2 regions of the Kocuria sp. KH4 genome follow, and region 2 is predicted to be linked to the other one. Evidence: riboswitches for the same ligand, from Rfam matches in the RefSeq annotation. Region 2 holds a riboswitch; the other holds the start of a gene.

Region 1 (3,427 bases), on a different contig from region 2:
TTGCCGTCCACCCGCTCCCCGGCCATGCCGTAGCCGACCGCCTTGTGGGCCAGGCTGGGGGCGGCCGACTGCTGGGACAGGGGCACGGAGATCGCGTAGCCGTTGTTCTGCACGAAGAACACGACCGGCAGCTTGAACACGGCGGCGAAGTTCAGGGCCTCGTGGAAGTCGCCCTCGCTCGTGGCGCCGTCGCCGCACATGGCCAGGACCACGGTGTCCTCGCCGCGCAGCTTCGCGGCGTGGGCCACGCCCACCGCGTGCAGCAGCTGGGTGGTGAGCGGGGTCGACTGGATGCCGACGTGGTGCTCGTGGGGGTCGTAGCCCCCGTGCCACTCGCCGCGGAAGATCGACATCACGTCCAGGGGCCGCACGCCCCGGGTCATCACGGCCACGGTGTCCCGGTAGGTGGGGAACAGCCAGTCGCCCGGCCGCAGGCACAGGGCGGCGGCGACCTGGCAGGCCTCCTGCCCGTGGCTGGAGGGGTAGACGGCCATCCGGCCCTGGCGCACCAGCGCGGAGTTCTGGTCGTTGACCCGGCGGCCCACCACCAGCTTCTCGTAGGCGCCCAGCAGCACGTCCCCCGCGGGCAGCGGGTACTCGTGGCCGGGCTCGGTGCCCTGCTCGTGGGCCGGCAGCAGGCGGCCGGCGGGGTCCACCATCCGGATCTCGCCGCGGGCCGGGAGCATGTACTGCTCCGGCGTGATGCCGAAGCTCTGGGAGGCCCGGAGGATCGGGTCCTCGGGGGTCTCGACGGTCTGGCTCATGGTGTCCCCTCGGTCGGTCCCCGGTCCGGGTGGGGACGCGGGACGGCGGGAAGGCCGCTGAAGTTCTGTCCGCCCAGTATGGGAAGAACAGCCGGTTCGTATCCAGGCGCCCGGGAAAGTCCAGATTCCTGCGCGCAGGGGTGCCGTCCGCGTGGACGAAATGTTCTACTGTGGCGTGGGACACACGCATTCGTCCGACATAGGTCCCGCCCTCATGTCCCGCCCTCGCACCCCGCCCCGAAGGAGCCCGCCGTGCCCTCGACCCCCGTCCCGCTGGACGAGACCGACCGCAAGATCCTCGCCGAGCTCTCCCGGGACGCCCGGCAGTCGGTGACCGCGATCGCCGCGGCCGTGCACGTCTCCCGCGCCCACGCCTACGCCCGCATCAACCGGCTGCGCGACGAAGGGGTGATCCTGCGCTTCGGCACCGTGATCGACCCGGTGCGCGCCGGGCTGCAGGCCTCGGCCTACGTGACGCTGAAGCTGCAGCAGAACACCTGGCGGGAGCTGTGCGGGCAGCTGCAGGCGATCCCGGCGGTGCACCACATCGCCTTGGTGGGCGGGAACTTCGACGTCATGCTGCTGGTGCGCGCCGTGGACACGGTGCACCTGCGGCAGGTGATCTTCGAGCACGTCCAGCAGCTGCCCGGCGTGGTGGACACCCAGACGTTCCTGATCTTCGAGGACATCGACACCCGGGCGTGACCCGCCCCGGCGCGCGGGCCGTCACGGACGTCGTCACGGGGGTGTCACGAACGGCGTCACGATCCGTCACGGACGTCATCTTCGGTCGTGGAACGGCGCCGGTGCGCCTCCCGCATAGTGTGGTCCCAGCTTCACGAGACGCGACCGCCAAGCTCCGACTGGGTCGCGCACCAACCCCATGCTCACCGGGTGGTTCGGATGAGGAAGCGGCCTGCATCCCCGTTGCCGTGCGACGGGTGACCGGTGCGGGTAAGAGCAAGCGCACAGGAGCCGCGCCATGTCCCTCCCCGTGACCGACCAGGACCTCTCGACCCGGCAGATCCACGCCGGCGCCGACCACGACCCCGGGCAGCGCACCCTCACGGTGCCGATCTACCAGAGCGCCGCCTTCGAGTTCCCGGACTACGAGGCCGCCCGGCAGATGTTCGCCCAGACCCGGGCCGGCTTCACCTACACCCGCACCGGCAACCCGACGGTCGCCGTGCTCGAGCAGCGGATCAGCGAGCTCGAGGGCGGGAGGGGAGCCGTGGCCACCGGCTCGGGGCAGGCCGCGGTGGCCGTGGCGCTGCTGGCCCTGCTCGGCCAGGGGGAGGACAGGCACCTGGTCGCCTCCGAGAAGCTCTACGGCGGGACCGTGGACCTGCTCACCGACTCGCTGGCCGACCACGGCGTCGAGGTGGACTTCGTGGACCCCACCGTCCCCGGCGCCTGGGCCGCGGCCGTGCGCCCCGACACCCGGGCCTTCCTGCTCGAGTCCATCGGCAACCCGCTGGCCACGCTGCCGGACCTGCCCGGGATCGCCGACGTCGCCCGGGCGGCCCGGGTGCCCGTCGTCGTCGACAACACCCTCGCCTCCCCGGCGCTGTACCGGCCGCTGGAGAAGGGCGCGGACATCGTGGTGCACTCGGCCACCAAGTTCCTCGGCGGCCACGGCAACGCCCTCGCCGGGGCGGTCGTGGACGGCGGGACGTTCGACTGGTCCGCGCAGCCCGAGAGGTGGCCGCAGTTCACCCGCGCCCGCGCCCGCTGGGGCGGGCAGAGCCTGCTCGACAGGTGCGCCGGCGCCAGCCCCTACCTGCACCTGGTCCGGGCCAAGTACGTGCACGACCTCGGCACCACGCTGTCCCCGTTCAACGCCAGCCAGATCCTGCAGGGCACCGAGACCCTCGACCTGCGGGTGGCCCGGCACACGGCCTCGGCGCTGACCGTGGCCGAGTTCCTCGCCGGTCACCCCGCCGTCGCACGCGTGCACCACCCCGGGCTGCCGGGGGACCCCGGGGCCGGGATCGCGGCCCGGGACTTCCCCCGCGGCACCGGCTCCGTGTTCTCCTTCGACCTCGCGGCCCCGGACGCCGCCGTGGGGCCCTTCATCGACGGGCTGCGGCTGTTCAAGCTGGTCGCCAACATCGGCGACACCCGCAGCCTCGTGGCCCACCCGGCCGCGATGACCCACTGCCGGCTCACGCCCGAGCAGCGCCGGGCCGGCGGGATCGCCGAGACCACCATCCGGCTCTCGGTCGGCCTCGAGGCCCCGCAGGACCTCGTGGCCGACCTCGGCCAGGCCCTCGACGCCGTGCTCGAGACCGTTTCGAACTTCCGGAAGTGAGCCCCACCATGAGTCAGACCGTCACCACCCGCCGGCAGGGCTTCACCACCACCGCCGTCCACGCCGGCCAGCAGCCCGACCCGCTGACCGGGGCCGTCATCCCGCCGGTCTACCAGACCTCCACCTTCGCCCAGGACGGGATCAACGTCCTGCGCGCCGGCCACGAGTACAGCCGCGGCTCGAACCCCACCCGCAACGGCTTCGAGGAGCAGCTCGCGGCCCTGGAGCACGGCGAGCGCGGGTTCGCCTTCGCCTCCGGGATCGCCGCCGAGGACGCGCTGCTGCGGGCGGTGCTGCGCCCGGGCGAGCACGTGGTGCTCGGCGCCGACGGCTACGGCGGCACCAACCGGCT
Region 2 (3,427 bases):
GTGTGCTCGAAGGTGCCGGGGCGCGGGAAGCCGGAGCGCTGGGCCCGCTGCCGGCGCTTGATCGCGTCGGCGGCCACGAGGGTGGCCACCACCGCGGCCTGGACGGCGACCATGCCCACGACCGACCGGACGGCGAGGGAGCGGAGCATGCGGGGGCCCGTGGCGCGAGGGGACGTCATCCGCCCAGCGTACCGGGGCGCTCCCGCCCCGGTGCCGGCGGCGCCCCTCCCGGAGCGCCCGGCAGGCGGGCACCGCCGCCACGAGGTGCTCCAGGGAGGCCCCGGGCGTCGTCCCGCGCTGCTCAGGCGGGCAGCAGGTCCGGCAGGGACGCCGGCCGGTGCGGCACGCGCGGCAGGTCCACGCGCTCGAGCAGGTCCAGGGCGGCCCGGTGCTCGTTGACGGTGTAGAGGTGCAGCCCGGGCGCCCCGGCGTCCAGGGCCGCGCGGGCGAGGCGGGTCGCGAAGGCCACGCCCGCCCGGTGCCGCTCGGCGGGGCCGGCGGCGTCCTCCAGGGCCGCGGCCAGGCTCGGGTGGGTCCGGAGTCCGGCGCGCCGGCACAGCGCGGCCAGCCGTCGGGGGTCCGTGACCGGCATGATCCCCGGCACGATCGGGATCGTCACCCCGGCGGCGCGGGTCGAGGCCACGAGGCGCTCGTAGCGCTGCGGGCGGAAGTAGACCTGCGTGATCGCGAAGTCCGCCCCGGCGCGCTGCTTGGCCAGCAGCACCTCGACGTCGTGGCGGGAGGACGGCGACTCGGGGTGCCGGGTCGGGTAGGCGGCCACGCCCACGGCGAGCCGGTCGCCGGCGAGGGACGCGGTGTGGCGCTGCTCGACCTCGCGCACGAGCTCCACCAGGTCCCCGGCGTGGGCCGGCTCGCCGGGCGCGGCGCCGGGCTCCAGGTCCCCGCGCAGGGCCAGGACGCCCCGGACGCCGCGGTGGAGCAGGGCCGTGACGGTCTCCTCCAGCTCGGCCCGTGTGCTGCCCACGCACGTGAGGTGCGCCAGGGGCCGCAGGCCGGTGCGGGCCACGAGGTGGTCGAGCAGCGCGAGCGAGCCGGCCCGCCGCGGGGCGTCCCCGCTGTACGTGACAGCGACGTGGTCGGGGCGGGTGGGCTCGAGCTCCTCGATGGTCCGCAGCAGCGCCTCGGCGCTCGCCGCACAGCGCGGCGGACGGAGCTCGTAGGACAGCGACGGCGGCGCCGTCCGGTCGGGTGGTCGTCTCACAGAACCTCCTGGGGTCACCCCGAGGGAGGGCGCCGGCCGTCCCGGGACGGACCCGGGAGGCTGCGACAGCTCCATCGGTCCTGGCGGGAGCACCGTTCCGCGGCCCCGTGGGGCTGCGGATGGTTGCTGCGGCGTCGACGAGCCAGGTCTCTCAGCCGCTCTGGATAGATGCAGGACCCATTCCAGCGGGTGACCCGGGCGGGGGCCAAGCCCGGCGGCGCGGAAGACGCCGGTGCGCCGATCGTGACGGCGGGCGCGTCACGCGGCGCAACATCGACGCCGGGCGACGCGCGTCCCGGGCGGCCCGGCGCGGTGCGCACCGGTTCGCGCCCCGGCCGCTCCCGGCCATAATGAACGTGCCCCCGCCGCCCGGACCCCAGGAACGAGACCCCATGCCCAGTTCGCCCCGCATCGTCGCGGTCGTGCCGTGCCACAACGAGGAGGCCGCGATCGCGAAGGTCGTCACCGACCTGCACGCCACGGTCCCCGGCATCGAGGTCCACGTCTACGACAACTGCTCGACCGACGGCACCGCCGAGGCGGCCCGGCGGGCCGGCGCGCACGTGCGGCACGAGGAGGAGAAGGGCAAGGGCAACGTGGTGCGGCGGGCCTTCGCGGACCTCGACGCCGACGTCTACCTGCTCATCGACGGCGACGACACCTACGACGTCGCCGACGCGCCCAGGATGATCGCGACCCTGCTGGCGGGTCCCTACGACCACGTGCTCGGGGTGCGCCGCCAGGTCAGCGGCACCGCCTACCGGGCCGGCCACGAGTCCGGCAACCGGTTCTTCAACACCCTCGTCACCTTCGCCTTCCGCCGGCAGGTCACCGACATGCTCAGCGGCTACCGGGTCTTCTCGCGGCGCTTCGTGAAGTCCTTCCCGGCGCTGTCCCGCGAGTTCGAGATCGAGACCGAGCTGACCGTCCACGCGGTCAACGCCCGCGTGCCGCAGACCGAGGTGGAGGTGGGCTTCCGCGACCGGGCCGAGGGCAGCGAGAGCAAGCTGCGGACCTACCACGACGGCTTCCGGATCCTGGGCATCTTCGCCCAGCTGCTCTTCCAGGAGCGGCCCTTCCTGGTCACCGGCGCCGTCTCGTGCGCGCTGTTCCTGCTCGGCCTGGTCCTGGGCCTGCCCGTGGTGGTGGAGTTCGCGGCCACCGGGCTGGTGCCCCGCTTCCCGACGGCGTTCCTGGCCGCGACCCTCGTGGTCCTGGCCGGGGTGTTCCTGCTGATGGGCGTCCTGCTGCACGGGCAGGCGAGGATCCGCCGGGAGACCTCCCGGCTGTTCTACCTGCGCCAGCCCGCCCCGCCGTGGAGCGGGGCGGCCGGGGCGGACCGTCCCCTGCCGCCCGCCGCGCAGGAGCGCCGGTGGGCCCGGTGATCCCGGCGGGCACCGGCGACCGCCTGGCCCCGCTGCGCCCCTGGCTCCAGGGCCTGGGCATGCTGGTGGTCCTGCAGTTCGCCCTCTTCGGGCTGCTCGTGGTGGGCCAGGCCGTGCCGGACCGGCCCGTCGTCGAGCACCTCCTCGCCGCGGTCGAGGACGGCACCTACGGCCCGCACGGCACCGTCGACCGGATGGGCACCCCGGCGGACACCTTCACCGAGTGCGTGGTCGCGGGCACGGGCCTGGGCGCGTCCCCGGAGGAGTCCGCGTTCAGCCGGGCCGTCCGGATGCCCCGGATCGCCACCTGCGGCGGCGGGCCGGAGCAGCTCCGGGCCATCGCCGACGGGGCCGTGCTCGAGGACAACGACTACTTCAAGTACTGGGCCGGCTACACGGTGCTCACCCGCCCCGTGCTGGCCGTGGCGGGGCTGGAGGGGCTGCGGATCGTCTCGGGCACCCTCATGGTGGTCGCCCTGGCCGGGGCGTTCCTCGCCCTGCGCGCCCGGACCTCCACCGCCGTGGGGCTGGCCCTCGTGCTGCCCTACGTCGCGGGGACGAACCTGCTGTCCACCCCCTCGACCTCCTTCAGCCAGTCGATCTCCATCGCGTTCATCTTCCTGTCGGTGCTCCTCGCCACGCTCGGGGCCGGCCGTTCGGTCCGGCTGGGCTGCGCGGGCGCCGCCCTGGGCGCCGCGCTCTTCTGCTTCGTCGACCTCCTGACCACTCCCGCCGTCCCGTGGGCGATGTCCGCCTTCGCCGTGGGGGCGGTGACGTGGTCCCGCCGCCGTGAGCTGCGGGCCGTGGGCGCGGCGGTGCT

Evidence for each region. Region 2 has a riboswitch for S-adenosylmethionine ahead of ACWCOM_RS08485 (methylenetetrahydrofolate reductase). Riboswitches for the same ligand answer to the same signal wherever they lie in the genome.
Region 1: it holds a riboswitch for S-adenosylmethionine, as region 2 does, so the genes downstream of both, ACWCOM_RS10790 (O-acetylhomoserine aminocarboxypropyltransferase/cysteine synthase family protein) here and ACWCOM_RS08485 (methylenetetrahydrofolate reductase) in region 2, are expected to answer to the same signal.

Annotation. Positions count from the first base shown of each region.
Region 1 covers NZ_JBSJYX010000013.1:21,674-25,100, reverse strand. The annotation lists gene ACWCOM_RS10800 (thiamine pyrophosphate-dependent enzyme) at 1-764, opposite strand, end outside; gene ACWCOM_RS10795 (Lrp/AsnC family transcriptional regulator) at 1,017-1,469, shown strand; SAM riboswitch class IV at 1,599-1,731, shown strand; gene ACWCOM_RS10790 (O-acetylhomoserine aminocarboxypropyltransferase/cysteine synthase family protein) at 1,747-3,075, shown strand; gene ACWCOM_RS10785 (cystathionine gamma-synthase) at 3,084-3,427, shown strand, end outside.
Region 2 covers NZ_JBSJYX010000009.1:1,923-5,349, forward strand. The annotation lists gene ACWCOM_RS08480 (phospholipase D-like domain-containing protein) at 1-179, opposite strand, end outside; gene ACWCOM_RS08485 (methylenetetrahydrofolate reductase) at 302-1,222, opposite strand; SAM riboswitch class I at 1,291-1,393, opposite strand; gene ACWCOM_RS08490 (glycosyltransferase) at 1,615-2,607, shown strand; gene ACWCOM_RS08495 (hypothetical protein) at 2,595-3,427, shown strand, end outside.